DNA from 4 places in the Neobacillus camarae genome. Region 1 is predicted to be linked to each of the others. Evidence: predicted binding sites of a transcription regulator. Region 1 holds the regulator's gene; each other region holds the start of a gene.

What was found. Region 1 encodes Rex, which represses fermentation and respiration genes when NADH is low (regulators of the CRP and FNR family bind a similar motif). Its sites were predicted from a motif close to TTGTGAAATATTTCACAA; they were not measured.
Region 2: the regulator Rex is predicted to act here: its motif matches at 2,635-2,652, upstream of ACY8D0_RS14775 (cytochrome ubiquinol oxidase subunit I).
Region 3: the regulator Rex is predicted to act here: its motif matches at 4,785-4,802, upstream of ACY8D0_RS25855 (formate/nitrite transporter family protein).
Region 4: the regulator Rex is predicted to act here: its motif matches at 5,146-5,163, upstream of ACY8D0_RS02795 (YwiC-like family protein).

The regions. Positions count from the first base shown of each region.
Region 1 is NZ_JBUCKX010000004.1:169,105-176,605, forward strand. It holds gene tsaD (tRNA (adenosine(37)-N6)-threonylcarbamoyltransferase complex transferase subunit TsaD) at 1-284, shown strand, start outside; gene ACY8D0_RS22250 (ABC-F family ATP-binding cassette domain-containing protein) at 897-2,816, opposite strand; gene moaC (cyclic pyranopterin monophosphate synthase MoaC) at 2,990-3,496, shown strand; gene ACY8D0_RS22260 (redox-sensing transcriptional repressor Rex) at 3,502-4,167, shown strand; gene ACY8D0_RS22265 (DegV family protein) at 4,283-5,110, opposite strand; gene ACY8D0_RS22270 (DUF4395 domain-containing protein) at 5,274-5,702, shown strand; gene ACY8D0_RS22275 (acyl-CoA dehydrogenase family protein) at 6,066-7,501, shown strand, end outside.
Region 2 is NZ_JBUCKX010000002.1:1,480,640-1,488,140, forward strand. It holds gene ACY8D0_RS14765 (DUF1540 domain-containing protein) at 1-68, opposite strand, end outside; gene ACY8D0_RS14770 (cytochrome d ubiquinol oxidase subunit II) at 151-1,200, opposite strand; gene ACY8D0_RS14775 (cytochrome ubiquinol oxidase subunit I) at 1,215-2,576, opposite strand; gene ACY8D0_RS14780 (metal ABC transporter solute-binding protein, Zn/Mn family) at 2,689-3,630, opposite strand; gene ACY8D0_RS14785 (beta-class carbonic anhydrase) at 3,878-4,450, shown strand; gene yidD (membrane protein insertion efficiency factor YidD) at 4,447-4,686, opposite strand; gene ACY8D0_RS14795 (S-ribosylhomocysteine lyase) at 4,821-5,294, shown strand; gene ytzI (YtzI protein) at 5,329-5,496, opposite strand; gene ACY8D0_RS14805 (DUF6154 family protein) at 5,623-5,880, opposite strand; gene ACY8D0_RS14810 (hydrolase) at 6,091-6,411, shown strand; gene ytkD (RNA deprotection pyrophosphohydrolase) at 6,486-6,980, shown strand; gene ACY8D0_RS14820 (ABC transporter permease) at 7,139-7,501, opposite strand, start outside.
Region 3 is NZ_JBUCKX010000005.1:197,585-205,085, forward strand. It holds gene ACY8D0_RS25830 (M20 family metallopeptidase) at 1-857, shown strand, start outside; gene ACY8D0_RS25835 (MBL fold metallo-hydrolase) at 977-1,744, opposite strand; gene ACY8D0_RS25840 (NAD(P)H-dependent flavin oxidoreductase) at 1,933-3,006, shown strand; gene ACY8D0_RS25845 (NUDIX hydrolase) at 3,028-3,663, shown strand; gene ACY8D0_RS25850 (ketopantoate reductase family protein) at 3,772-4,713, shown strand; gene ACY8D0_RS25855 (formate/nitrite transporter family protein) at 4,833-5,657, shown strand; gene ACY8D0_RS25860 (DUF3784 domain-containing protein) at 5,744-6,466, shown strand; gene ACY8D0_RS25865 (GNAT family N-acetyltransferase) at 6,740-7,225, shown strand.
Region 4 is NZ_JBUCKX010000001.1:574,103-581,603, forward strand. It holds gene ACY8D0_RS02765 (TIGR04053 family radical SAM/SPASM domain-containing protein) at 1-200, shown strand, start outside; gene ACY8D0_RS02770 (Crp/Fnr family transcriptional regulator) at 295-993, opposite strand; gene moaA (GTP 3',8-cyclase MoaA) at 1,228-2,244, shown strand; gene ric (iron-sulfur cluster repair di-iron protein) at 2,325-3,023, opposite strand; gene ACY8D0_RS02785 (molybdopterin molybdotransferase MoeA) at 3,246-4,511, shown strand; gene mobB (molybdopterin-guanine dinucleotide biosynthesis protein B) at 4,499-5,044, shown strand; gene ACY8D0_RS02795 (YwiC-like family protein) at 5,221-5,946, shown strand; gene ACY8D0_RS02800 (Crp/Fnr family transcriptional regulator) at 5,976-6,668, opposite strand; gene ACY8D0_RS02805 (YjzC family protein) at 6,920-7,099, shown strand; gene clpB (ATP-dependent chaperone ClpB) at 7,284-7,501, shown strand, end outside.

The sequences.
Region 1 (7,501 bases):
TCGTGGAGGTTTTGGTTACCAAAGCAAAGCGGGCTGTTGATCAATATGGAGTCAAACAATTATTGGTGGCCGGCGGCGTGGCAGCCAACAAGGGATTAAGGGAAGCACTGGAACAAACCTTTACCAAAGGTTCTGACGTGGAATTGGTGATTCCCCCTTTATCGTTATGCACCGACAATGCGGCTATGATTGCTGCAGCGGGCAGTGTCATGTATGAAAAAGGAATTCGAGCTGAACTGAACTTGAATGCAAACCCAGGGCTGGATATTGAAAAATTTAATTAAGTCCCTTCCAATCGGAAGGGTTTTTTTATTGTAGCCCCTGACTTCTGCGGGCGTACAGGGCCTGAAGAGCCCCAGTTAACACCTTTAGCGCCGAGGTGAGCCTGCAGGTTCGCTGAGCGACTGAGGCGGAAATCAAATTTAAAGGAGCATTATTGTAAAAAAATATTCTGGCTAAAACAATGCATTTTAATTAACCGTTTGTTTAATTTTAACTCTAGTTAACCAAACGTTTGATTAATATTAATTAAACATTTGATTAACTTTGGAAAACCTTAGAATCCTTCAGGGTTTTTGGAATAAATCAAACGTTTGTTTATGTTTAATTAAACGTTTGATTAAATTATCCCCCTTTTTTAAACAAACGTTTGTTTAAAAGATCATTGTGGATAAAATTCAGGAATATAAATGGTTACGGTTGTGGATAAGTGCTGAATTATGTTGATAATGTGGATATTTTTGATATAATCTGTGGATAATGTGGAAAAGTCGGTGGATTACTGTAGTAAAGCCATCCTTTGTGTGAATAAGCTTGTGGAAAAAGCAAACCTTCTATATCTCTATAATTTTATTTGAAAATATAAAAAAACCGGACAAATAGCCCGGTTGATCCACTTATTCCGCCAATTCAGCCCATTCTTCCATGTATTGATCCAGGTTGGCTTTGGCATGTTCATTCTTGCTATTAATTTCTAATACTCTTTCATGGTCCTGAAACACTTCAGGGTCGCATAATTGCTGTTCATAGTCTTGAATTTCTTCTTCTAATTGCTCAATCTTTTGTTCGATTTCCTCTAGTCTTCGCTTTCGTTGGCGTTCTAGCTTCTTGGTTTCTTTATCCTGTTGATAACTCGTTTTATCAGCCTGGTCATTGGCAACGGCCTTTTGCAAGGAAGCTTGGGCCTCCAATGCAGCGAGCTCTTCCTGTTCCAGCTTTTTATCCAAATAGTAATCATAATCGCCAAGATATTCGGTACCGCCCGTTGGACTAAGCTCTAATACCTTAGTGGCAATCCGATTGATAAAATACCGGTCATGGGAAACAAATAAAATGGTTCCTGGATACTCAACCAAGGCGTTCTCGAGAATTTCCTTACTGTCGAGGTCCAAATGGTTGGTAGGCTCGTCCAAGATTAACAGATTGGCTTTTTCCATCATCAGCTTGGCGAGGGCCAGCCGGGCTTTTTCACCGCCGCTTAATGAGGTGACGGTTTTTAAAACATCATCACCGGAAAACAGGAAGTTACCCAAAACGGTACGGATTTCTTTTTCCGGCTTGAGCGGATATTCATCCCACAACTCGTTTAAAACACGTTTATTGGAAGTTAAGTTCGCCTGCTCCTGATCATAATAACCAATGGAAAGATTGGTCCCATATTGGACAGTCCCTGCGAGGGGCTGCAGCCTTTTAATGATGGTTTTCAACAGGGTCGATTTGCCAATCCCGTTTGGTCCGACAAGGGCAATGCTGTCCCCGCGAAATACACGGAAGGAAATTCCCTCTGACACTTTTTCCCCATGATAACCGACCGCAAGGGAGTCCACCGTTAACACGTCATTTCCGCTCTGTTTTTCAATATCAAAGGAGAAGTTGGCCGACTTTTCATCGCCTGCCGGACGATCCATGACATCTATTTTCTCCAGTTTCTTGCGTCGGCTTTGGGCCCGTTTGGTGGTCGAAGCCCGTGCCAGGTTTCTTTGGATAAAGTCCTGAAGGGCGGCAATTTCTTGTTGCTGCTTTTCGTACAACTTCATGTCCCGTTCGTAATTGGCAGCCTTCTGATCCAGATAGGCGCTATAGTTGCCGGTAAACTTTTGCATTTGCCGGCGCGACAGTTCATAAACTTGGGTCACGACCTTATCTAAAAAGTACCGGTCATGGGAAACGATTAAAATGGCTCCGTCATATCCCTGTAAATATTGCTCAAGCCAGGAGAGCGTTTCGATATCCAGATGGTTGGTAGGCTCGTCCAATATTAAAATATCAGGTTTAGTTAAAAGCAGTTTGCCCAAGGCCAACCGGGTCTTTTGGCCGCCGCTCAGGCTGGAGATGATGAGCGACTGGTCATGAAAATTTAGTCCGTGAAGCACGGAACGGATATCGGCCTCAAATTGATAGCCGCCCTGCTCCTTGAAACTCACTTGGAGCAGATCGTACTCTTTAAGGATCCGTTCGTATTTTCCCTGATTGTTGAAAATATCAGGATCGGCCATTTGTTCTTCCAGTCTTCTTAACGACTTTTCCATGGTAAGCAGGTCCTCGAATACAGTCAGCATTTCCTCCCAAATCGACAGGTTCGATTCCAAACCCGTATTTTGTGCTAAATAGCCGATGGAAACATCTTTCGGTTTGATGATTTCCCCGCCGTCATGCGATAGATGGCCGGCAATGATTTTCAGCAATGTCGATTTCCCGGCACCGTTGCGTCCAACAAGGGCAACACGGTCACGGGTTTGTAATTCGAGCTTTATATTCGATAAAATAAGTTCAGCGCCATAATATTTTTCCAGTTGGTTCACTTGTAATAAAATCATATTTTTTCACCTCAATTACCTATAAATAGTGTACCTTATTCCGAAAAGGTCGGCAATAAACGGCGGGTTTTCGGGAATGTGTTTCTTTTGGAAAAAAAAATAAGCGATTTCGTGCAAAGTTTCACAGACAGAATCGTGAAAATATAGTATTATTCCTTTGGGAGGCTTTTTAAATGGCTGAATTTACTCATTTTAATGAAGAAGGCAGGGCAAAGATGGTGGACGTTAGTGATAAGCCGGAAACAGCTCGTACCGCGCTTGCCAACTCCAGCATTACTGTCAGCAAAGAGATTTACCAAAAAGTGACCAATAATGAAATGAAGAAAGGCGATGTCTTGGCAGTTGCCCAGGTAGCAGCTATCATGGCCGCCAAAAAAACATGGGACATTATCCCGATGTGTCACCCGATTCCTCTGACCGGAGTGAATGTTAACTTCTCATGGGAGCAACAGGATGCGGATCAGTATAAATTATCGATACAAACCGAAGTAAAGACCAAAGGAAGCACTGGCGTCGAGATGGAAGCGCTAACAGCTGCGTCGGCCTGTGCTTTAACCGTATATGATATGTGCAAGGCCGTCGATAAAGGGATGGTTATCGGTCCAACCTATTTAGTAAAGAAAACCGGAGGAAAAAACGGAGACTTTATTAGAGAAGAGATAAATCAATTAGAGAGGTGAGGAGTATGGCGAACGAGACAGCAAAAATACCACAGGCAACAGCAAAACGGCTGCCCTTATATTATCGATTTATCCAAAATTTGCATGCCTCCGGAAAACAGAGGGTGTCTTCGGCAGAACTAAGTGAAGCCGTAAAAGTGGACTCAGCAACTATCCGCCGGGATTTCTCCTATTTTGGAGCTTTAGGGAAGAAAGGGTACGGGTATAATGTCAATTATCTCCTGACTTTCTTTCGTAAAACCCTCGATCAGGACGAATTGACCAAGGTTGCCCTAGTTGGGGTCGGTAATCTGGGAACGGCGTTTTTGCATTACAATTTTATGAAAAACAATAATACGAAAATTCAATGTGCATTTGATGTGGATCCGAATAAAATCGGGACTTCCATAGGGGATGTTCCCGTTCACTCCATGGATGATTTGGAAAAATACTTAGTGGAGGAAGATATCCCTGTTATCATATTAACCGTTCCTGCTCCGGTTGCTCAACTAATTACAGACCGGCTGGTGAAAACCAATGTGAAGGGGATATTAAATTTCACACCGGCGCGGTTGAATGTGCCGCCGTCAATCCGGGTTCATCATATCGATTTAGCGGTCGAACTGCAGTCATTGGTTTATTTTTTAAAGCATTATCCAAATGCGAATGAGACAGAGGCAGAGGAAGAATAGGAAAAACAGGCCTTTTTTCGGAAAAGGTCTGTTTTTTTTTTGAAGGCATTGCTCAATATGGCTGTTGATTTCCACTTCAATCAACAGAGTAAAAAAAATCAGTGAACAAAGCATTTTAGAAAGAAATAATCATGCCGCCCTTACCGGCATATGTTCCCATCGTGGCCCCCATGTAGTTCACAATGACTTCTTTTGGATGGAATCTCTCGATAAGCTCTTGCTTAATCGCTTCGGCTTCTTCTGTGTTTCCGGTATGGGTAATCCCGAATACGGTATGGGAGAAATCGCTGCTTTGCTCTTGGATGAGCTCCATCGTCCGGTTGTGAAACCGTTTCTTGCCTCTAACCTTCTCTTTGATTTCCACTTTTCCACCCTCGACTCTTTCTAAAATCACTTTGATATTCAGAATCTTGGCTAACGAGCCTTGGAATTTGCTGAGGCGGCCGCCCTTAACGATATTTTCCAACGTATCTAAAAGGACCAGGATGGTCATTTTTTCACGATAATCGGTAAGCTCCTTCAGGATTTCGTCCATTGTCCGTCCTTGACGGGCGAGTTCCGCGGCGCGGATAAGTTGCAATCCATGTCCTAGCGATCCGGCAAGAGTATCAAACACCGTGACGTTCGCATCTGACAGGTCTTTGCCAAGCGAGGCGGATTGATAGGTACCGCTCAGGCCGGATGAGATGGTCAGGCAAAGCAGCTGGTCATCACTGTTGAATCGGCTAAAGGTTTCAGCAAACAAGGCTGGTGAAGGCTGAGAAGTTTTTGGCAGCTCATTGGAGTTGAACATTTTTGTAAAAAACTCATCCGGTGTCAGGTCGACCCCTTCCGAATAGGTTTCGTTGTTGATCATGATGGTCAACGGGACCACAGTGATATTGTATTTTTCGATTAAATGTTTCGGCAAATCAGCCGAGCTATCGGTGATAATTTTGATCATAGAGACCCCGTCCTTAACTTTGTATCTTTTATTTAAGTATAACAGTTAGTAGGATTGTATGTATTTTTTAAAATTTGAGCGATAAGTTTTTCTATACAAAATAGGGGGAAATGATTAAAATATATATAAACCTATAAAACAAATAAGAAAGGTCGGGATTAAAATGGCAGAAGCAGTTCGTTCAATCCCACGTCCGCTTGTGAAAACCAATCAGTGGGTGATTGTGATTAGTGTTCTCTTAACCTGGGTGACTGGTTATGAGTGGATTTTGTTGATCCCATTTACTGCAGGAATACTTGGTCTTTTATTCGGATTTAATCCGGTTATGCAAATAGCAAAGCTTTTTTTGAAGAAGGATCCCAAATCCTATATTCCGGAGGACTGGGAGCAGCAGCAGTTTAACCAAAAGATTGCCGTGTCTTGTCTCGGGATAGGATTTCTCAGTTTTGTGCTGGGCTGGACTACACTCGGTTATGTGTTTTCAGCGCTGGTGATGATTGCTGCATTTGTCGCTATCCTGGGATTTTGCATCGGCTGTTTTATTCACTACCAATGGAGACAATACCAGTATCGCAGAACCCAGCAACAATAGAGAGAATTTAGGAAGAGAGCTGTTTTTATGCAGCTCCTTTTTTAATGGCGAGCTGATCAGTCCTAATTATGTCATGAGGACAGGAAATAAAGAAATAAACAGGATGTTGTCCTCATGGAGCCGTCATGAGGACAGAAAAGGCAGTAATGAACGTAGTTTTGTCCTCATAAAGCCATCATGAGGACAAGAATCACGGAAATCAGCAAGTTTTGTCTTCATGAACCGCCCAGAACCTTACTATAAAGAAAATTCCCCATCCTGTTAAACCCCATCTTCATTCCTCACATTGACGTCTACCCTTTTCCCAGCTTAAAATAAAACTGAATATTTGTAAAATTTCCCAATAAGAAGGAGTGACATTCAATGAACATCGCTTCCCAGGACGCTGCCACAAGAGGAGCCAATTCTTATAGCTTTGATGAATTCCTCGAAAAGCGTGCCAGCCTTGACTGGTACCGGGACGAGCCATTCTTACAGAAAGCCGTCAAAAAATTCGCCGCATCCCAGTACGAAGATATCCATAAAACCCTGCAAACTTTCTCCCCAACTGTATCAACCAAATGGAATCAATTGGCCGAACGAATTGCCCGCCCTGAAGTCCGTCCCTACATGCTTCACTACGACGCGTTTAACCACCGGATTGATCGAATCGTCCGGCCGATGGAAACCCTTCAACTCGAACAAGGAATATTTGGAGAAGGCCTGTTTTCAAGCAAAAGGCATCCTTGGGAAAGCTTTGTCAAAAGAATGTTAATTCATCAGCTTGGAGAAGCGGGCGTGACCTGTCCGCTAACCTGCACCCATGGCTTAGTCGCCCTATTAGAGCAGTTTCCAAATGATGAAATCCCCGAGCTTCAAGAAATCCTCCAACATACAAAAGAAGGCATCAACGGGGAGTTTGCAATCGGTGCTCAGTTTATGACGGAAATCCAGGGCGGGTCCGATTTGCCGGCCAATGTATTGGAGGCGGTGCCAGAAGGAAGCCATTATCGGCTATATGGCAATAAATTCTTCTGCTCAGCTGCCCATGCTGATTATTCCGTGGTCACCGCCAAAATAGCCGGCACCACTAAGGTCTCCACCTTTATCGTTCCGTCCTGGCTTCCAGGCGATAAAGAAAAGGAAAAACGCAATAGTTACGACATCAACCGGATCAAATGGAAACTTGGTACAGCCGAACTCCCGACGGCGGAAATCCAATATAACGGAGCGCTCGCCTATCCAATTGGGCCTAAGGACAAGGGGATAGCTGTCGCAGTGGGAATTGTCTTAACTTTATCGAGATTAGAAATCGGCATTGCCTGTGCCGGCTTTATGCTAAGGGCTGCAAGAGAAGCCAAGCTCTATGGAGATTTTCGGACCGTGTTCGGGAAAAAGGTGAAAGACTATCCGCTCTCTGCCAGCAAACTAAAGAAAATCGAAAACGCTGCCCACAGGACAACCGCGGGGGCATTTAAAATCTATGACTCATTTTTAAAGCTGGAAAAGCCTCTAAATCCCGGGATTCATTCCGACCAGCCACTCGAAATTCGGAAAAAATTATTCAATCTAAGGGAACTTGTCTTGCTGCAAAAAATCTGTGCGACCAATGAAGGTGCGGAGATCCTCCGTGACGCAATCTCTGTGTTTGCCGGCCACGGGGTCATGGAAGAATTCTCGTCCTTGCCGCGGATTTTCCGGGATGTGGTGGTCAACGAACAATGGGAGGGACCGCGCAACCTGTTGTTAACGCAAATCTTTCGTGACCTGCAGCGCGTGGCCGACTGGTATCCGCCGAAGGATTTTGTGGCCGGTGTCTT
Region 2 (7,501 bases), on a different contig from region 1:
GCGCTGCATTGATTTCCTTCAGCCCAAAATGTGCAATTGTTTACTTCACATAGAACATCTTTAGCCATTTTTGTATCACTCCTTGGTATGGGATACAACAATAGCTTGTGAAGTTTGTGGCAAAACCATTCCTGTCATTATAAGGGAGTCCTATTTTTTAGAGCCAGAGACTTTTCCTTGCCTTAGGTAGCGTTTGTCATTCATAAACAAACTCCAAAAGTAGACAAAGCCTGGGAACAAAATGGCAAAAGCGACGATGTAGGTAATAAAAATCGCCCGAAAGGAATTAGGATCCGTAAATGCTTCATGAATGGTGACTTCCGGATAAACGATATATGGTAAATGAGCTTTTCCATAAACATAACTCGCTGCTAAATACTGCGCTGTAATGGCAATAACAGATAGACGCGGCCGCCCTTTTACATTTCTTCCGGGTGAGGGGAGAAAAAGACCGAGACCACCTAGCAAGAACAACGCTAATGACAAATATAGTACAGGTAAATCGTCCATCATTTTTTTGTAAATCCAGGCATCTTCGGCTTTAAGAGTAAACATGATAAGAAAAGCCATTACTAATGAAACAGGTCCTATCCAGAGGGCATCCCGGCGATAAATTTGGTATGCCTCAAATTCCTCTGATGCCTTTGAATAGTCAGCCAATAATAAGGAAGAAAGGAACAGGGTACTCGTAATGGCAAACCCAAAGAAAGCATACTCATTTGGGCTTGTAAATAATCCAATTAAATCTAAAGTCTGCTTGGAGTCCGTTATATCGACAAAGTTTCCGTGAGTGATGGGCAATACACTAATAAGCAGTCCAGGGATGATAATCCCACATATTCCGGAAATGTAGGTAAGTGGCTTTCTGTATTCCTGTACGATGTTTGAAAAAACTAAAAAGGCACTGCGAATTGCTAACAGCAACAGAATGAGAGACCCCGGAATTAACAAAATGGTTCCGAGCGTATAGGCTCCTTTTGGAAAAAGGCTATAAACGGCTACGACCAATGCCACAATGAATGTATTCGTAACCTCCCAGGTGGGGGATAGGTACCGGTTGGCAATATTGGTGGCCCCTGTCTTTTTTCGATTAATATAAAACATTGACCAAAATCCGGCGCCAAAATCCATCGTTGCCATTACGGCATAAATAAATACAAACCCCCAAAGTACGGTTACCGCTAAATAAGCATCCAGCATACTGTTACACCTCTTTATGAATTCGAGTTAAATAGAGGTACCCCTTTTTGCTCCGCGCGATTCAGGTCATCGATTACGGTATTTTTCTTAAAATAATAACGCAATACAAATAGGACAGCCACGGCTAAAATTACATAAACGATTGCAAATAGGATAAATAAAATCCCAAGATTAGCAGCGGTTGTAACCGAATCCTTAGTAGAGAGGGTTCGGTAAATCGTCCACGGCTGCCTTCCGGTGCAGGCAAAAATCCAGCCAAACTCAATGCCTAAAATGGCGAGTGGGCCGGAGACTACATATAGCCACATGAGCCACTTGGGAAACCTGTCCCTCTTAAAAAATTTTCTGATAAATAGACCTAAAAATGAAATGAGGATAAGCAAGGAACCAACACCTACCATGGCATTAAATAAGGTATGGATAAACAGTGGCGGCCATTCCTCCTCAGGAAATTCATGGAGTCCCTTGACAACAGTATCAAATCGATTTCCTGATAAAAAGCTAAGCGCCCACGGAACTTCAATTCCCCATTTGACGGATTCGGTTTCCTTGTCTGTATAGCCGCCGATAGTAAGCGGGGCATAAGATTGCGTTTCAAACAGTCCTTCCGCTGCAGCAAGTTTTTCCGGTTGGTATTTATGAAGATATTGAGCGGATTCATGGCCATTTAAGGCTGTCAGCAACGAGAATATCCCGCCAATTACCAGACTTAACATTAATGCTTTTTGATGAAACCGATAAATCCTCGATCCAGCCTCTGCCTTTAACATTTTGTATGCCGAAACGGTCGTTACGATAAAAGCCCCTGTCATATAAGCCGATAAAGAGACATGGCCTGCAGTGACAAAAAAGCTTGGGTTGAAAAAGGCGGCCCATGGGTCCACATCGGTAATTTTTCCGTTTTCGATTCGAAACCCAGTCGGAGTTCCTTCAAAGGCATGGACATTCGTAATTAACACAGCAGAGCTAAGCGCTCCTATGGCTACAAAAATCAAGCTGGCAATCCTCATCCACGGAGCTATCCGTTCTGCAGCATAAACGTAAATGGACATAAATAAAGCCTCGATGAAAAAGGCATAAATCTCAATTTGAAAAGGAAGAGCCATAACTTTTCCTATGACTTCCATGAATCCGGGCCAGAGTAATGACAATTGCGTCCCCGCAATCGTGCCTGTAGGAATGCCTACTCCCAATAGGACAGCAAACGCTTTTGTCCATCGTTTTGCCATGACTACATATTCAATATCCTTTGTTTTTTGATAGCGCAATTCGGCCATTAGCATCATAAACGGCAAGCCTACTCCAATAGTCGCAAAAATAATATGAAAACCCATGGTTGTGCCAAATAAACTCCGGGCAATCAGTAAATCATTCATTCCGCCATCTTCCTTTCTACAACTAATCCCCCTTAGTGTTAGCATTATTAAGTACAATATGTAAAATTTTCCTCATGGGACAATAAAAAACCTCCCGGGTCGGGGAGGCGTATTAATCATTTAGAGCCTTATCCAAGGTATTAAGATTGTGTTCCATTAAGGTAAAATACGTTTCTTTCTTGTTGATTTCATCTTTGGTTAAAACGGCAAGGTTATGAATCGGCAAGGAGCGGGCGCCAATTTCTTTTTGGATGACTTTCCCTAATCGTGATTGCACATTCTGTTCAAACAGAATATAATGCAGCCCTTCCTGGTCAGCCGTGGCAGCAATTTTCTCAAGCTGTTTTTGTGTGGGTTCATTTGTGGTTGATAACCCTGAGATACTGAGCTGCTCTATCCCGTATCGCTGCTCCCAATACCCAAAAGCCGCATGAGTCACGATGACTTTCTTATGTTTTGCTTGGGAAATAGTCGTCTCAAACTGATGATTCAGGTCGTCTAATTCTCCCGCCAGTTTTTGGTAACGGTCATTGAAATATTCTTTGTTATTAGGCATCTTTTTTATGAGTGAGTCACGGATTACAGCGGCCATTTCTTTGCAATATACCGGATCCAGCCAGACATGGGGGTTCACATTATGGCCATGTTCATCGTCCTCACTGTCATCGGAAGCTGCAGACGTATTCTTTGGCAGTTCAAGCCGGTCTGCCACGGGCACCATGGTGACATTTTGGTTCTTTAATGTATCCTTTGCCGATTGCACAAAGCCTTCCAGTCCCAGACCGATGTAGAAAAATAAGTCAGCATCCGCCAACTTCATCATATCTTTTTGTGATGGCTCAAAGGTATGTTCATCAGCACCTGGAGGGTAAACGGTTTTTACGTCAACGTATTTACCGCCGATCTGTTCAGTGAAGTATTGAAGGGGATAGACAGTTGAATATACAGTTAATCCATTCTTGCTTTCTTTTGTGGTCCCTTCATCCTGTGCACAGGATGACAAAAAGAAACTGAATGGTAAAATAAGCGCCAGCAAGAGAATAAGTCTTTTCATAAAGAACTCCTTAATTTCCTTAGTTAGTAAAGCGTAAAAGATTATCGACTTTGGGAAATGCCTTTCTTATAAATCGGATTTATTACGATTTATTTTCGAAAAATTTTTAATTAAATATACGCTAATACGGAATCATTCCGATTTCCTTTGTATCTTACAGGATAATAGGCTTAAATGCAAGTGGAAAAATTGTCTTTAGCCTGGGTTTTATGTATTCTTTATATAAAGGATGGAAGGGAGAGTTTGTATGGAACAAACTACTATATTAAAGGATATGCTGGACTTTAATAAAAAATTTGTGGATGACAGGGAATATGAAAAATATGAAACCACGAAATATCCGAATAAAAAGATGGTGATCTTGACTTGCATGGATACCAGGCTGCTTGAATTATTGCCAAAAGCGCTTAATCTGGGCAATGGAGATGCCAAATTAATTAAAAATGCGGGTGCGCTTGTCTCCCACCCATTCGGCAGCATTATGCGGAGTATTTTAATTGCGGTATATCAATTGCAGGCTAAAGAGGTGATGGTCATCGCCCATCATGACTGCGGGATGAACGGGTTGCACGCTGAACCGGTCATTTCAACGATGAAAGAGCGGGGAATAGCGGACGGAACCTTTCAAACACTTGAATATTCCGGCATTGACATTAAACAATGGCTGCATGGCTTTGATAACGTACAGGAAAGTGTTAAGCACAGTGTTAGCACAATCAAACAGCATCCACTGATGCCAAAAGGAGTTCCTGTTCATGGTTTGGTTATTGACCCCCATACAGGTAAGCTTGATTTGGTTGTGGATGGATATGACAGCTAATTTTTCTTTGGTTGATTCCGTTTCTCCGGAACCGGGTCTAGTCCGCCAGGATGAAACGGATGGCATTTTAAAATCCGTTTAACCGTCAGGTACCCGCCTTTTATGGCGCCGAACCGCTGAATAGCTTCCAAACCATAATGGGAGCATGTGGGATAAAAACGGCATGTTGGCGGTTTTATGGGTGAAATCACAACCTGGTAAAAACGAATTAGGCCGATAAAAAATTTTTTCAGCATGGTCAAACTCACTTCCTCTTCTCTCTAAGATACCATATCAAAGGGTTTCCGTCTAAAACGGAAAGATTTGAACGGATGAAAAATGGCTGAATTTATAGTATGATAGAGATTAGATGTGAAAAGGAGTGATTGAGATGCCTTCAGTTGAAAGCTTTGATCTAGACCATAATGCCGTTAAAGCTCCGTATGTCAGACATTGCGGCGTTCATAAGGTCGGCAGTGACGGCGTTGTTAATAAATTTGATATCCGTTTTTGCCAGCCGAATAAACAATCGATGAAACCGGATGTCATTCATACATTGGAACACTTGCTGGCGTTTAATATTCGCAAGCATGTCGAAAAATTTGGCCATTTTGATATTATTGATATTTCGCCAATGGGCTGCCAAACCGGTTATTACCTGGTTGTCAGTGGGGAGCCATCCGTAAGAGAAATTATTGATCTATTAGAAGATACAATGAAAGAGGCCCTTGAGGTCACTGAAATCCCAGCAGCTAACGAAAAGCAATGCGGTCAAGCTAAACTCCATGATTTGGAAGGGGCCAAGCGGCTGATGCGCTACTGGCTGGAGCACAGCAAAGAAGAGCTTGAGCAGGTATTTGCCTAATAATATAAAAAAACTCGCCTCAGGCGAGTTTTTTTTATACATTCTTATTTTGCTGGTCCTCACTTGTTTCTTGGCCGGCATATTGGTTATTTTCGATCGGGTCAACCGTATGCTTGTAGGAATAAGCTTTGGATGTTGTTAAAACTGCCAGTAACAAAACGGCCAATACAATAATTACACCCACGACTAAAATGATGTACATGCCATCTCCCCCTTTTACCCATATTGTAACATGATTCCTAATTCTGTGATGAAAAGAAAAGGTGTCCGCACTCATACATTTTTGAGCGGGACACCTAATGGGTGACACGATTCTTCGCTATGTACATTAATGAATATTGCGGGGGTAATAAGTGGAAATGCGCTGTTGGCCATAGTTTTCCTGTGCAAACTTCCCTTTTAAGCTTTCAATTAAATAAATCCCCATTAAATTATATAGCTCCTGCTTATCCATATCTTGGATTAAGGCAAGTAGGTCTCCATGGGACATCTCCTCGAGAAAGGCAAAAGCCAGCATGTCGATATCTTCTTCATCGCCGGTCAGTTTATTACGGTACATCTCGTATAATTCATCCACTAACTTCATTTCGTTCACCTCCCCGTCAAATAATTTTTTATCTCCTTAATGTCTCCACCAAAAGGAAATTCATAAGTGTGAAAATTAACTGAAAAGTCTGTTATCTTTGTAGTGTATGATTATTATATATTAATCATTTCTAAAAAATGTATCGAAATTTGACAAAGAATAATTTTTATTTATTTGTGAATTACTATTAAAAAGGGGATGAGTGATTTTATGGAACAGAAGCAGACCTATTATGTCGATGTAGGAACCGGTGAGATTTCCCAGAGCTCTACCGCTTCCACGTGGAGCTATAAAATTCAAGCTACCGACGATGAGATAACGGAACTTCGTGAATTATTCAATCAAAACTATTCTACAGAATGGCAGAATTTCTTTAGGGCACATGTCCCATATGTCCAATATCATTATGACCGTGAAAATGATGAATACGACGGAAGAATCCAGCAAATTTACGGAATGCTGTATAAACTGGGTGATCATGAGGCACAAAAACATATAGAGACCATGAATATTTTGCCACAGCAGTTTTAGAAACAGGAAATCCACTCTATAGGGTTTCCTTTTTTTCGTTTATAATGAGGGTATCATAATTGTGAGGGGTTATCATGGATTTTTTCGATTTTTATGGAAATCAGGTAGAACTGCAATTTTTCCCAAACGCTTTTACTGAAGAAGCGAAACATGTTTTAGTTATTTGCCAATATGGCGAAGAATGGCTTTTAACCAACCACAAAGTCAGGGGGCTTGAATTTCCTGGCGGGAAAAGGGAACCTGGAGAAACACTCGGAGAGGCGGCCAGGCGGGAGGCTTACGAAGAAACAGGGGCTGTTTTGGATCAGCTAACCTTTCTGGCAGAATATAAAGTTACAGATGAAAAAGAAAGTTTTGTCAAGAGGGTGTTTTGGGGAAAGGTCCAACGCTTGGAAAAAAACGCTGGCTATTTTGAAACAAATGGGCCAGTAACCATTAAAGGGGATCTCCTTAAGTTCCGGTTTGAGGACGGTTATAGTTTTATCATGAAAGACCAAGTGGTTGAGGCTTGTTTAAAGCGGATCCGGGAGTTTCAAAATAAAGAAAACTCGCCGATTGACGAGTCCTAAAAGAGCGGAGACAGAGGCGTAGTGTCGAAAGGCACAGATTCTCGACTGGGATGCTGATGCTTCGAAGCTTTCCTAAGTGCACATATGCCTGACAGGAAAAGTTTCATACTTTCCATCGGCCAAAAAAGAATAGCAGAAAGACGTTTTCGGTCCATCTGCTACTCTTTAATCAATCTCTTCTCCAATAAATCAACAAGTTGATACATAATCGTGGCGAACACGGCAATCACCAAGAGAGATAGGAACACAAGTGTAAAATTAAAAACTTGGAAGCCGTAAATGATCATATATCCCAGCCCACGGGAGGAAACGAGGAATTCCCCTACCATCACACCGACCCATGAGAGTCCCACATTCACTTTCAAAGTGGAAATGATCGTCGGGAAGCATGCCGGCAATATCGCCTCTTTAAAGCACTGGAACCGGGTTGCCCCGAAGGTTTGCAAAACCTTTAAATAATTTGGATCCACCTCTTTAAATGAGGTATACACCACAATGGTGGTGATAATAACGGAGATGAT
Region 3 (7,501 bases), on a different contig from region 1:
ATACCAAAGGGAATTTGGCCTGCGCCATCACGGCGGTTCAATCCATTTTGGAAGATACAGAGAATTTTAGAGGAAGAATAATTCTCTGTATCCCGTGTGATGAGGAAGACATGATGCTTGGCATCAAGCATTTTATCAAGCGGGGCTGGGCCGATGGGGTAGATGGCGCCATTATTTGCGAGCCGGAAGAAAATCAAATCTGTATTTCGCAAAAAGGGGCGATGCGTGTGCTCATCCGGACGTTCGGGAAAATGGCCCATGGGGCGATGCCTTTAAGCGGCATCAACCCGATTACCCGGATGGCCAAGATTATCTGTGAACTGGAACTACTGGAACGGAGAGAAAAACAGCGGGTGGGACGTGACCCTGAACTAGGCTGGCCGAGTATTACCCCGACGATTCTTCAAGCACCAGTGACCGGGGATCCGCAAATCAATGTGATGCCGGATCATTGCATGGCCGCGCTTGACATCAGGACGATACCGGGTCAGGACCACGAGCAGCTTACAGCCGATATCCAGTCTATTTTGGATCGGCTTTCACAAATTGATCCTGACTTTAGGGCGGAGTTTGAGGTGATTGAGGACCGGCCGTGGACGAAAACAGACTCCAATCATCCGATTGTGACGGCGATTGCAGGGGCCTACCGGCAAGTCACTGGGCAGGAACCGGTCTATAATGGTGTTCCCGGCGCGACGGACGGAACATTCTTGCATTTGGCCGGCGTCCCGATTGTGACCACTGGTGCCGGCGACCGTGAGATTCCACACCATGTCAATGAATATGTGGATACTGAAGAATTGGGTATCACCACGCAAATCTATCGAACAGCGATCCTGAATTTTTTAAATGGGTAACATAAAAAGAAAAACAGGGCACTGGTCTTTCAGTGCCCATTTTCTGTGAAAATAATACTATTAAACTAAAAAATAAATAGAATTTTGCAAGGACACGGTGCCTTCCTTCATTAATTTTGCTAAATGAGCCTCCGTTGTTCGTTTGGCAAATTCAAAAACACTGGGATGGGGAGCTCCTGATAAATCATTCTTGTTAGTTTTTCAGAGGTTAGCTGGTTATGTTCTGATAGCAAACTTTTTATCTGGTTTTCACGATGCAGTCTCCGATTGATGACAAACTCAATGTGTTCATAAGGGTTCTCCACCCAGCCGCCATGACCTGGACCGATCTTAGTTATATCTAACCGTTTTAGTCTTGTTAATGTTTGCAAATAATCACCCATATCGCCGTCTGGCGGCCCTATCCATGACGTGCCTTCCGCAACAATGTTATCACCCGCTATCAGCACCTTCAAAGAGGGAATATAAAGGTTCAATTGACCTGAAGTATGACCTGGGGCGTGTAAAACAGTAATATTCTCATTCCCGACCTTGAGACCGTCACCATCTCGCAAAAAAGCAATTTTGGTCCATGGCGAAATCGCATCAAGGGTCGCTTGTTCTTCTTCTTGATGACAATAAACGGTAGGGGACCAGTGGGTTAATTGCCGCACTCCTGGGGCGTGGTCTGGATGGGAATGAGTAAGGACAATGCTAGTTGGCACGGCAAGTTCGTTTTTAGTTATGGCTTCTTCTAATAACTGCTTCGTTTCCGGCAGGTCATAGCCCGCATCCACCAACAGGGATTCTTGCTCATTGCCAATTAAATAACAGTTTGTCGTCGTATGGGGCATGATGGTTGGTGTATGAATAGGGACACGAATCATTTTAAACTCATTATTTGTCATCTAAAGCATCCTTTCATAGACAATACATAATAAATTTTATCTAATGTATTCACGATGAATTTGTGATATTCCTTCATCAATAGGCAAAAATCCACATTGAGGTACTAATACTTATTTTTCTTTAGAATAAAAGTTAGGTAGAATAGAAATAGATAAATCTTGGAAAAAGCATAGAGAGGTATAATCACATGAAGCTAAACACGGAATTATGCACCATCCTGGGGATTTCCTATCCTATCATTCAAGCTGGAATGGCCGGAGGTCCGACAACCCCTGAACTTGTTGCCAATGTGTCCAACGCTGGCGGTCTCGGAACATTGGGGGCGGCCTACATGAAGCCTGAAGACATGAGGTCTGCCATCCGAAAAATCAAGGAAAAAACCAATCATCCATTTGCCGTTAACTTGTTTTGTACAAATTGGACTGACCAGTATGACGGTATGGAAGACTCACAAAAGATTCTAAACGCCATAAGGGAAAAATTGCAAATTGAAAATAGCTCCGAACCAGTAAAAACGGCCAATTTTTTTGAAGAACAGTTCAGCATTATTCTGGAAGAAGATGTACCTGTCCTTTCAACTGCATTTGGTGTGCTTCCGAGTAATAAAGTATTAGAATTAAAGAAAAAGAATATTCTAATAACCTCGATGGTCACAACCGTTCAGGAAGCGTTAATCGCAGAGGAAAACGGGGCGGATATCATAGTGGCACAGGGAAGTGATGCCGGTGGGCATCGGGGAACCTTTGAAATAGAAACAAAGACCAACGGGGCATTGATTGGGACGTTTTCTCTGGTACCACAAGTAGTGGACGCCGCGAAAGTACCGGTAGTGGCTGCCGGTGGAATTATGGACAGCCGGGGTCTTGTTGCGGCTTTGGCATTAGGGGCACAGGGTGTACAAATGGGAACAGCTTTCTTAACGGCAATGGAGTCAGGGGCACATCCTGCCTATAAGCAGGCATTAATCAACAGCAACGAAGAAAGTACGGTCGTAACGAAAGTATTTTCAGGTCGACCCGCAAGAGGAATAAAAAATGAATTTATAAATGCATACGAGGCGGCAGGCATCTCCCCGGCTGATTTTCCTACCCAAAACACATTAACAGGTGATATCCGCAGGGAAGCGGCGAAACAAAACAATCCGGGATATATGTCACTTTGGGCCGGACAGGGAACAAGGCTTTTACAGCAAGGAATGCATGCAGCCCAATTGATCGATAGCCTGGTCGAAGGCGCGGAACGCATATTAAAAGCAAATTAAAAACATAATGGAGACATCTATATGGAAACTGAAATGCTAAGAATTTTTGATAAGGACAGAAATTTTGTGGGGGCCGCCACAAGGGCTGATGCCCATCGGCTTGGACTCTGGCATGAGGTTTTTCATTGCTGGTTCATTGGCCATGTGGCTGGTGTTGACTATATTTATTTACAAATCCGCAGTCACAGAAAAAAAGATTACCCCAACCTCTTGGATATTACGGCAGCCGGCCATTTATTGGAGGGAGAGACCGTCCAGGATGGAATCAGAGAGGTAAAAGAAGAGATTGGCATAGACCTTTTAATGGAAGACCTGGTTCCTTTAGGAATTGTTTCTTACAGTGCCATTAGTGAAAATCTAAAAGATAATGAACATGCCCATGTGTTTTTGTATGAGACCCATCAGGAGTTAGAGGATTTTATCCTGCAGGAGGAAGAAGTCTCAGGAATTTCCCGGATTCCATTTTCCTCGTTCTTTGAACTTTGGCTGGGGGAACTTGAACGAGTTCCCGTGGAGGGATTTAAAGTACAGGAAGATGGAAGCAGGATGAAGTTTTTACAGATTATGACTAAGACTCAGTTTGTCCAGCATGTTCCACCGTATTTTGAAAAAGTATTACCGGCTATTAAGGAATATTTACAACAGAAAAACTTATGAGAGATACAGGTTTTCAAAATTTTTATATTTTTGAAAACAATTTATCTGAAACGTATAATAATCTTAGAGTTCAATAGATAAGCCATCAGAAAGGGGATTCGTTTCGTTTTGGAGATTCGTAAGGTTTCAATTATTGGATTGGGTGCACTGGGGATTTTATTTGGACATCAATTATCCAAAAACATGCCAAAAGCTGATTTGCGAATTATTGCTGATGAAGGGCGTAAAAATCGTTATGAAAAAGAAGGGGTTTTTTGTAACGGGGAACGCTGTGACTTTCAATATGTAACACCGAATGAAGCATGCGAGCCGGCCGATTTGCTTATTTTTACCGTGAAATTTGATGGGCTGCAGGATGCCATTCAAAAAGTTAGAAACCATGTTGAAGAAAACACCATTATCCTTTCGGCATTAAATGGGATTACTAGTGAAGAAATCATTGGGAAAGCCTATGGGCTCGATAAGCTTTTGTATTGTGTTGCCCAAGGGATGGATGCGGTAAAGGTAGGAAATGAGCTTACATATGATCATATGGGAATGCTCTGCTTTGGTGAACGCGAGCCGGGCATCATTACCAACCGGATGAAATCTGTTGCTGAATTTTTTAATAAAACAGGAGTTCCATACCAGCTGGATTCCGGTATGCTGAAACGGCTGTGGGGAAAATTCATGCTGAACGTCGGGGTCAATCAAACGGTGGCTGTCTATCAAAGCGATTATGGTGAGATTCAAAGAGAGGGGGGAGCAAGGGAAACGATGATCGCTGCAATGCGTGAGGTCATCGCCCTTTCCGTTAAAGAAGGGATTCCCTTAACAGAAGCGGATTTGGATTATTGGTTGGAGGTTCTTGCCAAATTAAGTCCGGATGGGAAACCCTCAATGGCTCAAGATGTTGAAGCAAAAAGATACAGTGAAGTGGAATTGTTTTCGGGAGCAGTCATAAAATTAGCAGAAAAACACGGAGTAGAGGTACCTGTTAATAAACAACTCTACGAAAAAATAGGATTGATTGAAAGCCAATATTCACAAGAAAAATTATTAAACATCTAGATTCTAATAGGCAGTTTATAATGTTACCAAAACGTTCACATTGTTTTCTCTTTATGTAAGGTAAAATGAATATGTTATTTATTTCACAAAGTTTATTTTACATAAGGGAGACAATGGTTATGGCGTATAGTAAACCTGATAAAATTATGGAAATCACTGCTGAATATGGAACAAAGAAAGCCAAATATCCTACATTAAGAACATTGATCTTAGGGTTTGAAGCAGGTGCCTTTATTGCTTTGGGGTATTTGCTGTTTATCCGTGTCACAGCAACACTACCTGGTGATCTTCAGGGACTTAGCAGTTTAATAGGAGCTTCCCTGTTTCCAGTAGGGCTTGTTTTGACACTGCTTGCAGGGGGAGAACTCTTGACCGGTAACATGATGGCTGTTTCGATGGCAAAGCTGGCTAAAAAAGTCACGTTAAAGCAAGTTGCATGGAACTGGCTGCTAGTGACTGACAGCAACTTTGTTGGGGCTGTCTTTGTTGCCTATGTCTTTGGACATTTAGTTGGATTAACGGAAGCAGAACCGTTTTTAAGTAAAACAATCGATATAGCAGAGCATAAATTAGACGCTACCTTTCTTCAGGCATTTCTCTCAGGGATTGGCTGTAACTGGCTAGTGGCATCGGCCGTTTGGCTTTCTTACGGGGCAGAGGACATGTCCGGAAAAATCCTTGGCATTTGGTTTCCAACCATGACATTCGTTGCCGTTGGATTCCAGCACGTTGTCGCCAACATGTTCGTGATTCCAGCAGCCATTTTTGCTGGCCACTTCACATGGGCAGAATATCTTGAAAACTTCGTTCCAGTATTCCTAGGAAACGCTGTAGGCGGAGTCCTATTCATCTCCATGGCCTACTACCATGCCTATAAAAAAGCAATCACACCATTAAACATACCTAAGGCAGTAAAACCGATGGCAAAAACCGGAAGCAAATAAATGTGAACAATTTGTGAGGGGTCAGGCCCCCATTGCTGTACTGAGTTAAAGTGTGGAGGGCCTTGCACCAGGGGGGACCTTGATTTATGTGGGTGCTGGTGATCGTTCAAGTAGGGATGATTTTGTTATTTGGGATTTTAGCATGGGCGATTCTCAAGAAAAAAGCTTATTCACTGCTTTCAGGGTTTGCATTACGGCCCAAGGAAGAGCAGCAGAAGCTGATTGAAAATGGCTTACCGCAAAGAACCGGTAAGTTGATGCTGGTTACGGCTGTCGGGATGCTTATTTTGCTCCCACTGGTTTTTACCTCATTTAAGTATGTGATCGAGATTCAATTTGGTTATATGGTTCTTGTCCTTTTGGGTGGCTTTATTTATATTTCAAGATATGATGTGCCAAGAAAGAGAAAACAAAGCTATTTGATCTCGACCTCGCTTTTTGTGGCAGTCATGGCCTTAATCGGGGTTATCATGTACCAGGGGTACAAAGATTATCAGCTAACACTACAGAAACAAACGTTTGAAATTACTGGCCCTTATGGGGATAAATGGTCTTACCAGGATGTAAAGCAGGTGGAACTCCTGGATAAAATGCCGGAGGTCACTTACAGACAGAATGGATTTGGGGTTTCCACCATGTTAAAGGGGAAATTTAAAGTGGAAAATTACGGAAATGCCTTATTGTTTATCCGAAAAAATTCCCCGCCTTACATTTATATCGAAACATCCAAACAAAATCTTTTTATCAATGCAAAGACACCAGAACAAACGGAACAATGGTTTGCAGATTTGAAAGATAAGGTGGAATAACGATTGTCCTTGAAAAACGCTGGAAATAGATTTAACGGGTTCGGATTTGAAGTACAAAACTTCGAATAGCATATCAAATAACAACCAAAATAAACACAAAATTATCAATTAATTAACAGTAAAATTAGCAATCAAAATGGAGCATTTACTTAGAATAATGCTCCATTTTTCATTTCTCCTATAATTTTAAAAAGGGATTAACCAAATTAACGAAACAAATTTTATAATGGGAAAATTATTTGTATTCAATTATGGTAAGAAAGGTTGATTTGAATGGAATTTATTATTCGAGAGATGCAAATGGAAGATATTCCACAAGTACAACAAATTGCTAAAACAAGTTGGAATAGTACATATCAAGAGATTATTCCTCTTGAGATACAAGAAAGTTTCTTAAAAGCCGCTTATAATGATGAAATGATGCAGAACCGATTAGACAATTCATTTATATGGGTTTCAGAAACTAATGGAAAAATTGTAGGATTTGTCAACTTTTCTCCCGTAAAAGAAGATGGAAAAACGGAACTCGCAGCAATATATTTAAACCCTGAATATCAAAGTGTAGGCATAGGGACAGCGTTGCTTAATGAAGGGATAAAAAAGCTAGAAGGTATAAATGAGATTTTTATTAATGTTGAAAAAGACAATACCATTGGAACAACGTTTTACAAGGCAAAGGGGTTCAAAGTTGTTTCTGAATTTGACGATAACTTTGATGGACATACCCTAAAAACACTAAGAATGGTTTTAAAAGTATAAAGCCCGCTAAACGGCACGCTTTTTTCTTTATAAGTATCCATTTATTAACAGATATATTAGCAGCCAAATTAACACTATTTAGCAATATGACAAAAGCTAATGTCACTCTGCTGAAAAGTATGTGAATTGTGATGTTATTTAATACGATAAATCGCTAGAGACATTATTAAACCAACAAAATTAAAGGTCCAAATCATATGTGATTTGAACCTAAAATTGATACTCTAATTAAGTTTTTGTACTCATAAACCGAACCCGTTATTATAGATTCAAGTG
Region 4 (7,501 bases), on a different contig from region 1:
AGATATATCGAGAGTCACCGATTTTTAAATCGTTACGAGCCCCAGACTCCTTTAAAGGCAAATGCGGGGTTTGTGAATTTCGTTATGTTTGCGGAGGTTCAAGGTCACGCGCTTACGCGATGACGGGGGATTATCTAGAAAGTGAACCATTTTGCGTTTATATTCCTAAAGCACTGCGGGAAAAACAAGCAAACCTTTAACTAAAGCCGGCACGGGAGCAATCGGTTTGATTGCGTCCCCCCAAGGTATCCGGGAGGATTTCGGCACAAAAAAAGAGCTGGCGCAATGCCAGCTTTATTCAATATTGCAATAGATGGCGGGACAATTCTCACAGCCAATCTCATCTTTTAAATATTGTAAATCCAATATCGATATTTTTCCTCGTTTAATGGCAATAATGTTGTTTTTCTTTAATTCGCTTAGAATCCGATTGGTACTTTCTCGGGAAGTGCCGCAAAAATTGGCGAGTTCCTGGTTAGTCAACGGCAAATCAATAAGAATTTCATTCCCTTTGTTGACCCCATAACTGTTGGACATCCGTATAAGCGTTGAAATAAGCGCACCGCGTTTTCCATGGAGGACTAAATCGCGGAACTTGGTTTGGGTTTTTCGGAAATGATCGCTCATCCACTTCATAAATTCATAACCAAGTGCACTATTTTCGAAAATCTTTCTTTCAATAACATCCTTTTTAATGGCAGCTATTTCTCCATCTTCTATTACCATTGCGCTGAACAAGTATTTAGGATGTTCAGTGAAAAGCGTTAATTCGCCGCAAATATCGTTTTCCCCGCAAATTCTTAAATACAGCTCACGTCCATCGGAGGTCACTTTGCTGATTTGGATTTTACCGGAAATGATGACATATAACTCATCGGCGGAAGCCCCTTCTTGAAATAAGTAACGCCCTCGTTCACTTTTGAATGTGTGGTCTGCAAATTTTAACAATTCTTTTATTTCAATGGAATGTGTAGGTTTCACCTGTGTGATCATTAATATCACCTCTTCAAAAAATTCATGCATTAAAAAAGTTCAGTCTCACTCTCTATAACCATATTTTAAAGTAAATTTAGTCACGAAAACGAAGTAAACAATGACAATATAGTGAAAACTTGTTTAAGAAAAAGATAAAAAGTATTGTAATAGTGAATAATATAACAGTTTTTTCTCTGGGTTATCTGATACAATGGATATAAAACTAACTTCCTTTAATATGGAGTTGATGAAATGGAAAATTTGATCGTTACAGATCAATTAAACCGACCATTACGCGATTTAAGAATTTCAGTTATAGATCGTTGCAATTTCCGCTGCCAATATTGCATGCCGGCTGACCAATTTGGGCCAGATTTCAAGTTTCTTCCCAGAAGTGCCCTCTTAACATACGAGGAGATTGAACGGCTTGCCAAAATATTTGTAAGTCTCGGAGTAAAGAAAATCAGGTTAACGGGCGGTGAGCCGCTTCTCCGCAGGGATTTGCCAGTTCTCGTTGAAAAACTGTCTGCAATTGAAGGGCTAAGTGACCTAGGATTAACCACTAATGGTGTCCTGCTCCCTAAACTGGCAGAAAGGCTGAAACAGGCCGGACTAAAACGGGTTAATGTAAGCCTTGACAGCTTGAATGATGAATTGTTTGGGAATATCAACGGTCGTGGTGTAGGAACAGGACCTGTTCTAGAAGGAATTGAAGCAGCCAAACAAGCTGGATTAGGAGTCAAGGTAAACATGGTTGTAAAAAAGGGCCTCAATGATTCTGAGATTGTTCCAATGGCTGCTTTTTGTAAAGAAAATGGTTTGGAGCTGCGGTACATTGAATATATGGATGTTGGTTCTACAAATGGCTGGAAAATGGATGATGTGATAACCAAAAAACAAATATATGAAATTTTAAAGGACCAGTTTGAAATGGAGCCAGTGGACCCGGCGTACTTTGGTGAAGTAGCCAAACATTACCGTTATAAAGATACCGGAGTAAAGGTCGGGTTTATTACATCCGTTTCAGAATCATTTTGCTCAAGCTGCACCCGTTCCCGCCTTTCTGCTAATGGCCAACTATTTACTTGTTTGTTTAATGGCAATGGGCATGATATTCGGAACTTTATGAGAAACGGTGCATCTGATGAGGAAATTTCACACAGAATCATAAACATATGGAATGGACGTAACGATCGATATTCCGATGAAAGAACAGAAGAAATGGCTAAAAACCGCAAAAAAATTGAAATGTCCTATATCGGCGGTTGAAAATTTACAGTTGTACTTTTAATAGTAAAAAAACTCTCTTCACCATGAAGAGAGTTTTTTTAACAAGTTTATTGTATCACTTAGGCAATATATCTTGGAAACAGGATATTGTTTTCAAGATGGACATGCATGAAAGTCAATGCTTCAAGTTCTTCCAGACGATTGTATACTAAGCGGTAAGTATTGCAGGCATCGTGTGGAAGTGCAAAGTCAGATGTAACCGCACGAATCTGCCGTAAAATTTCGCCAGCATGATCATGTTCCTTCTCAAGTTCGATAATTAGATTAATGGCTTGATCACGGTCTTCAATGGTATTGTCAGCAAGCTTACGGATTAATGGGAAAACAACTGCTTCTTCTTTAGCCATATGTTCCAATAGTTCCTTCTTGAATTCATAGTAGAGCTCATAAACTTTTAGCAATTCCGGATGATTGGAGCCATGCACACGGGATACTTTTGTGACGTATGGGCTAAGCATCGTCAATTCTTCTTCCGATACTCGATGGTAATTGGCAATGACATGTTCAATTATGGTGTTGGAATCAGATTGGGTCCATATTTCCACATCCTTTTCACCATTTTCATTCTTTTCATAGACAACTTTCAGTTCATCCAATAGAACTTTAAGGTCCAGGCTATTTTGGGCAGCTGCCTCTGACAGCGGTATGTTGCCCCCACAGCAAAAATCAATACGGTTACGCTTAAACACGTCACTCGTTTTTGGTAATTCGTTTACTATATCTTTAACTAGCGTAGTCTCTGAAAACGGAAAGGTCATATTAAATTCCTCCTTAGTTAGAATTGCTTCTTAATCTAAGGATAATCGAATAGGAAACTAAACATGGTGACTTAAATCACACCCTTCTGATTTACTGGGTGATTTTTTTCGTAATAAAACAATGGAATTTGTGACATTTGCTATGTTGGAAAGATTTTTGTAGGCTTATAATGAATTTAATTGTTTTAACGACCAGCAGTTTTTTAGAAGGAGCCGATGAGATTGTTTGAAAGAAGACAACCCATTCCCATAGGGGAAGCAGTTAAAAAGATTATGGAATGTCCCGTAGAAGGGGCAGTCGAATACATACCGCTGGATCAGAGCTATGGACGGTTTTTGGCAAAGGATATCGTGGCCACAAGTGATGTGCCGCATTTTGACCGGGCCCCATATGACGGATTTGCTGTCAGGTCAATTGATACCATGCATGCCTCCCAATCAAACCCAGTGGACTTTGAAGTCATCGATCATATTGGGGCCGGAATGGTCTCGGATAAACAAGTAAAAGAAAACCAAGCTGTCAGAATCATGACAGGCGCGATGATGCCTGAAGGAACAGATGCAGTGGTCATGTTTGAATTGGTCCACCCTTTTGAGAAAGAGGAAGGACCATATTTTACCATCAAGCGAAGTTTTAAAAAAGGTGAAAATGTATCCTTTAGGGGCGAAGATGCCAAAGAAGGAGAGATACTTGTGAAAAAAGGAACTCTGATTAATCCTGGTATCCAAGCCGTCTTGGCAACGTTTGGGTACCATCAGGTTCCTGCTGCTAGAAAACCGGTTGTCGGTTTATTTGCAACCGGAACGGAATTGTTGGAAGTTGATGAGCCACTAATACCTGGGAAAATTCGCAACAGCAATTCACACATGATTGCGGCTCAAATTAAAAGAGCCGGAGGAGAAGTCCGTTATTTTGGAAAATTGCCGGACGAGTTTGATACCTGCTTCGAGGCCATAAAAAATGCTCTTAATAAAGTTGACATTTTAATCACCACCGGCGGGGTATCAGTTGGGGACTTTGATTATCTCCCTGAAATTTATGATAAATTGGGGGCCAAGGTCCTATTTAATAAGGTTGCTATGCGGCCAGGGAGTGTCACAACCGTTGCACAATCAAACGGAAAAATCTTATTTGGACTCTCAGGCAATCCTTCCGCGTGTTATGTGGGATTTGAATTATTCGCACGTCCGATTATCCGAACTATGCTATATTCAAATGCCCCTCACCTACGGAGAGAAGCAGCCATCCTTGAAGCGGATTTTCCAAAAGCCAATCCCTTTACAAGATTTGTCCGGAGTTCACTATATATTGAGTCTGGAAAACTGAAGGTTACTCCAAGTGGATTGGATAAGTCCAATATTATCATGAGCCTAGCCGGGGCCAATTCCCTAACTATTCTTCCGGGAGGGACGAGAGGTTATACTTCGGGTACCGAAGTAGATGTTCTTATGCTGGAAGATCAGACTGGCAGTGAATGGCCTTGGTGACCCCCATTATTTTTCAGGTCGTCGGGTATCAAAATAGCGGCAAAACCACTTTCATTGAAAAACTGATTCAATATTTGACAGAGCAAGGAGTTAAAACGGCTGTGATTAAACATCATGGCCACGGCGGCAAACCGGATATTTCAGGAGAAAAGGATTCCACCAAATATCTGAAAGCTGGTGCCATTGTGTCCAGTGTTGAAGGGGGAGGCAGGCTCATCCTGCAAGCGGACTATTCAGGTTATTCTTTAAAAGAGCAAATTGATCTAATAAGTATGTTTCATCCAGGTGTGGTCCTCATTGAAGGTTACAAGGAGAAAGAGTACCCAAAGCTGTTATTCTTGAGGAACACGGATGATCTTCTATTACTTGATTCGGTTCCCAATGTAGTGGTGATTGGATATTGGCAGCAACAGTTAGAACCTTTCATTCAACATTTAACTATCCCACACTTTTTCATACATGATGAATTGGCCGTTTGCCGGGTTGCACAATTGTTAAAAAATATTGATAAAGAAAATTCGCCGATTGGCTAGCCCACTCGGGTGAAAAAAGAGGCGTAGGTGCACTTATGCCTGAAAGTTATATACTTTCCTATCAGCAACAAAAGAAGGCTAGGGTCTTCTTTTGTTTTTTTATGTGACGTGGTTCACAATATCTCCCGCCGTGTTCGGTTATAGTAAAGAAAAGGAAGACAAGGAGTGTATGTAAAATGAAGCTTTTTATACCAAAACAGCATGGGGCATGGGCAATGCTGATTATTCCATTTTGGCTTGGGGTGATGGATGGAGGATTTGTATGGCAGCATATTCCTTTTTTCATAGGTTGGTTCTTTTTATATCTGGCTACCTATCCGTTACTTTTTTTATTCAAAAGAAAAAAAATGCGGTTTTATATCAAATGGTCATCCATTTATCTTGTTTTGGCATTAGCATTTCTTTCCTTCCCTCTCGTGAAAGATCCAACCATTATTTATTTTGGTTTTGCAATGATTCCATTTTTTGTGATTAATGCATATTTTTCATCCATTAAACGTGATCGAGCATTTCTAAACGATATTAGTGCCGTAGTGGCATTTTCCATGGCGGGACTGGCCAGCAGTTATTTTGGTTCCGGAACGATTACACTCCATACCATTCTTTTTTCATGGCTATCATCGATATTATTTTTTATCGGCAGTACTTTTTATGTAAAAACTATGATTCGAGAGAAGAACAATAATAAGTATAAATGGATATCATGGATTTATCATATACTTGTGATGATTGTTACGCTGGTATTGGGGCAGTTGATCGTGGCCTTGGCATTTTTGCCAAGTTTAACAAGGGCGTTTTTATTTTACGGGCGGAAGCTCTCACCTAAACAGATAGGTATATACGAGATTATAAATTCCGCCATCTTTTTCATCATTATGGCAATACAAATTCTTATCAATTAAAAAATCGGTCTTTTATGAGACCGATTTTTTTAATTAACTTTGCAAATTTCAATAGGGCAGTCCTCACAGTCAATTTCTTTTCGTAAATAGTGGATATCATGAATGGTAATGGTCCCTTTTTCAATGGAGATAATGCCGGATTTTCGCAGCTCACTGAGTAACCGATTAACGACTTCTCTTGATGTGCCGCAAAAATTTGCCAATTCTTGGTTTGTTAGGGGCAAATCAATGTGAATCCCTTTATTTGTTTTGATTCCATAGCTATTACTGATTCTGATTAATGTCGAGTACAGTGCCCCTTTTTTGCCATGTAAAACCAAGTCGCGAAACTTTGTTTGGGTTTTCCGGTATTCCAGGCTAATCCATTGGATGAATTCAAGAGCAAGTGGAAGGTTCATTGAAAGTTTTTCCTCAAGGTCATTTTTCATAATTACAGCCACAACACCGCTTTCAATCACTCGACCGCTAAACATGTGTTTGGGTGAAGAAGAAAATAGGTTGATTTCTCCTGTGAAATCTCCATAGGAGCACAGTTTTAATGTGAGTTCCCTGCCATCAGGAATCATTTTGCTAAGCTGCAGAATCCCGCTTTGAACAATATATAATTCATCCGCCTTCATTCCTTCTTGGAATAAAAACATTCCTTTTTCCATTTTCCTTGTATGGTGGACGGTCTCGAATAGATGGGCTAATGTAACGGGTAGGTCTTTAGTTAACTGCATACGAATAACCACCTTTAGTGAGATATCCCAAAATTAACAAACAAAGTTGGATCTCTCTAGAAATTACTATAATTATATTGTTAATGAAGATTAATTGGCAATAATTGTTGAATAAGTTCATACAATCGTCAAAACTGTTGTATTATTCCTTGGGAAATATTATTTCCGTATAGTGAAAAAATACAAGAAATTCCTTTAATGGACTTATGCCAAACGGAAATAATATGAATGTAAGTTAAGGAGGGAATCGAATGGGCCAAAATCGTCAATTTCGTTCGGGGCAAAAAGCCCCTAATAACGGCATTTATATTGAAGTGGGTGACACTGGAAGCCCGGTCGTCAATCCGAAAAGGATCAAGCTAAAAGCCGGGGAGCGTTTTCCTGAAACAGCCAATGACGAAAGAATTTGGACATACGCACGAAAACCATAAAGTAAACAAGTCATCCATCCGGATGGCTTTTTACATGCGTAGGCTAATCAGTGCCAGGTGAGCGAATGATTAACAACATCAATTTAGGTTTCTTTCTTGAATAGGCTTAACTAAATTTTACATTTAAATATCAAATGTTTTATAATGAAAATAGGTCAAGAAAGGTCAAAGAAGGTGATATGTCATGGATTTGAATCGAATGACAGAACGGACCCAATCAGGATTAATGGACGCCCAAACACTGGCAATAAAAAATAATCATCAAGAAATTGACGAACCCCATTTATTCTTATCATTAATGGGCCAAGAGGATAGTTTAATTACGGCCATCTTAGAAAGAGCAGGCTTGCCTTCTAAACAAGTTCAAAATAAATTAACAGATATACTCGCAAAAAAGCCGCA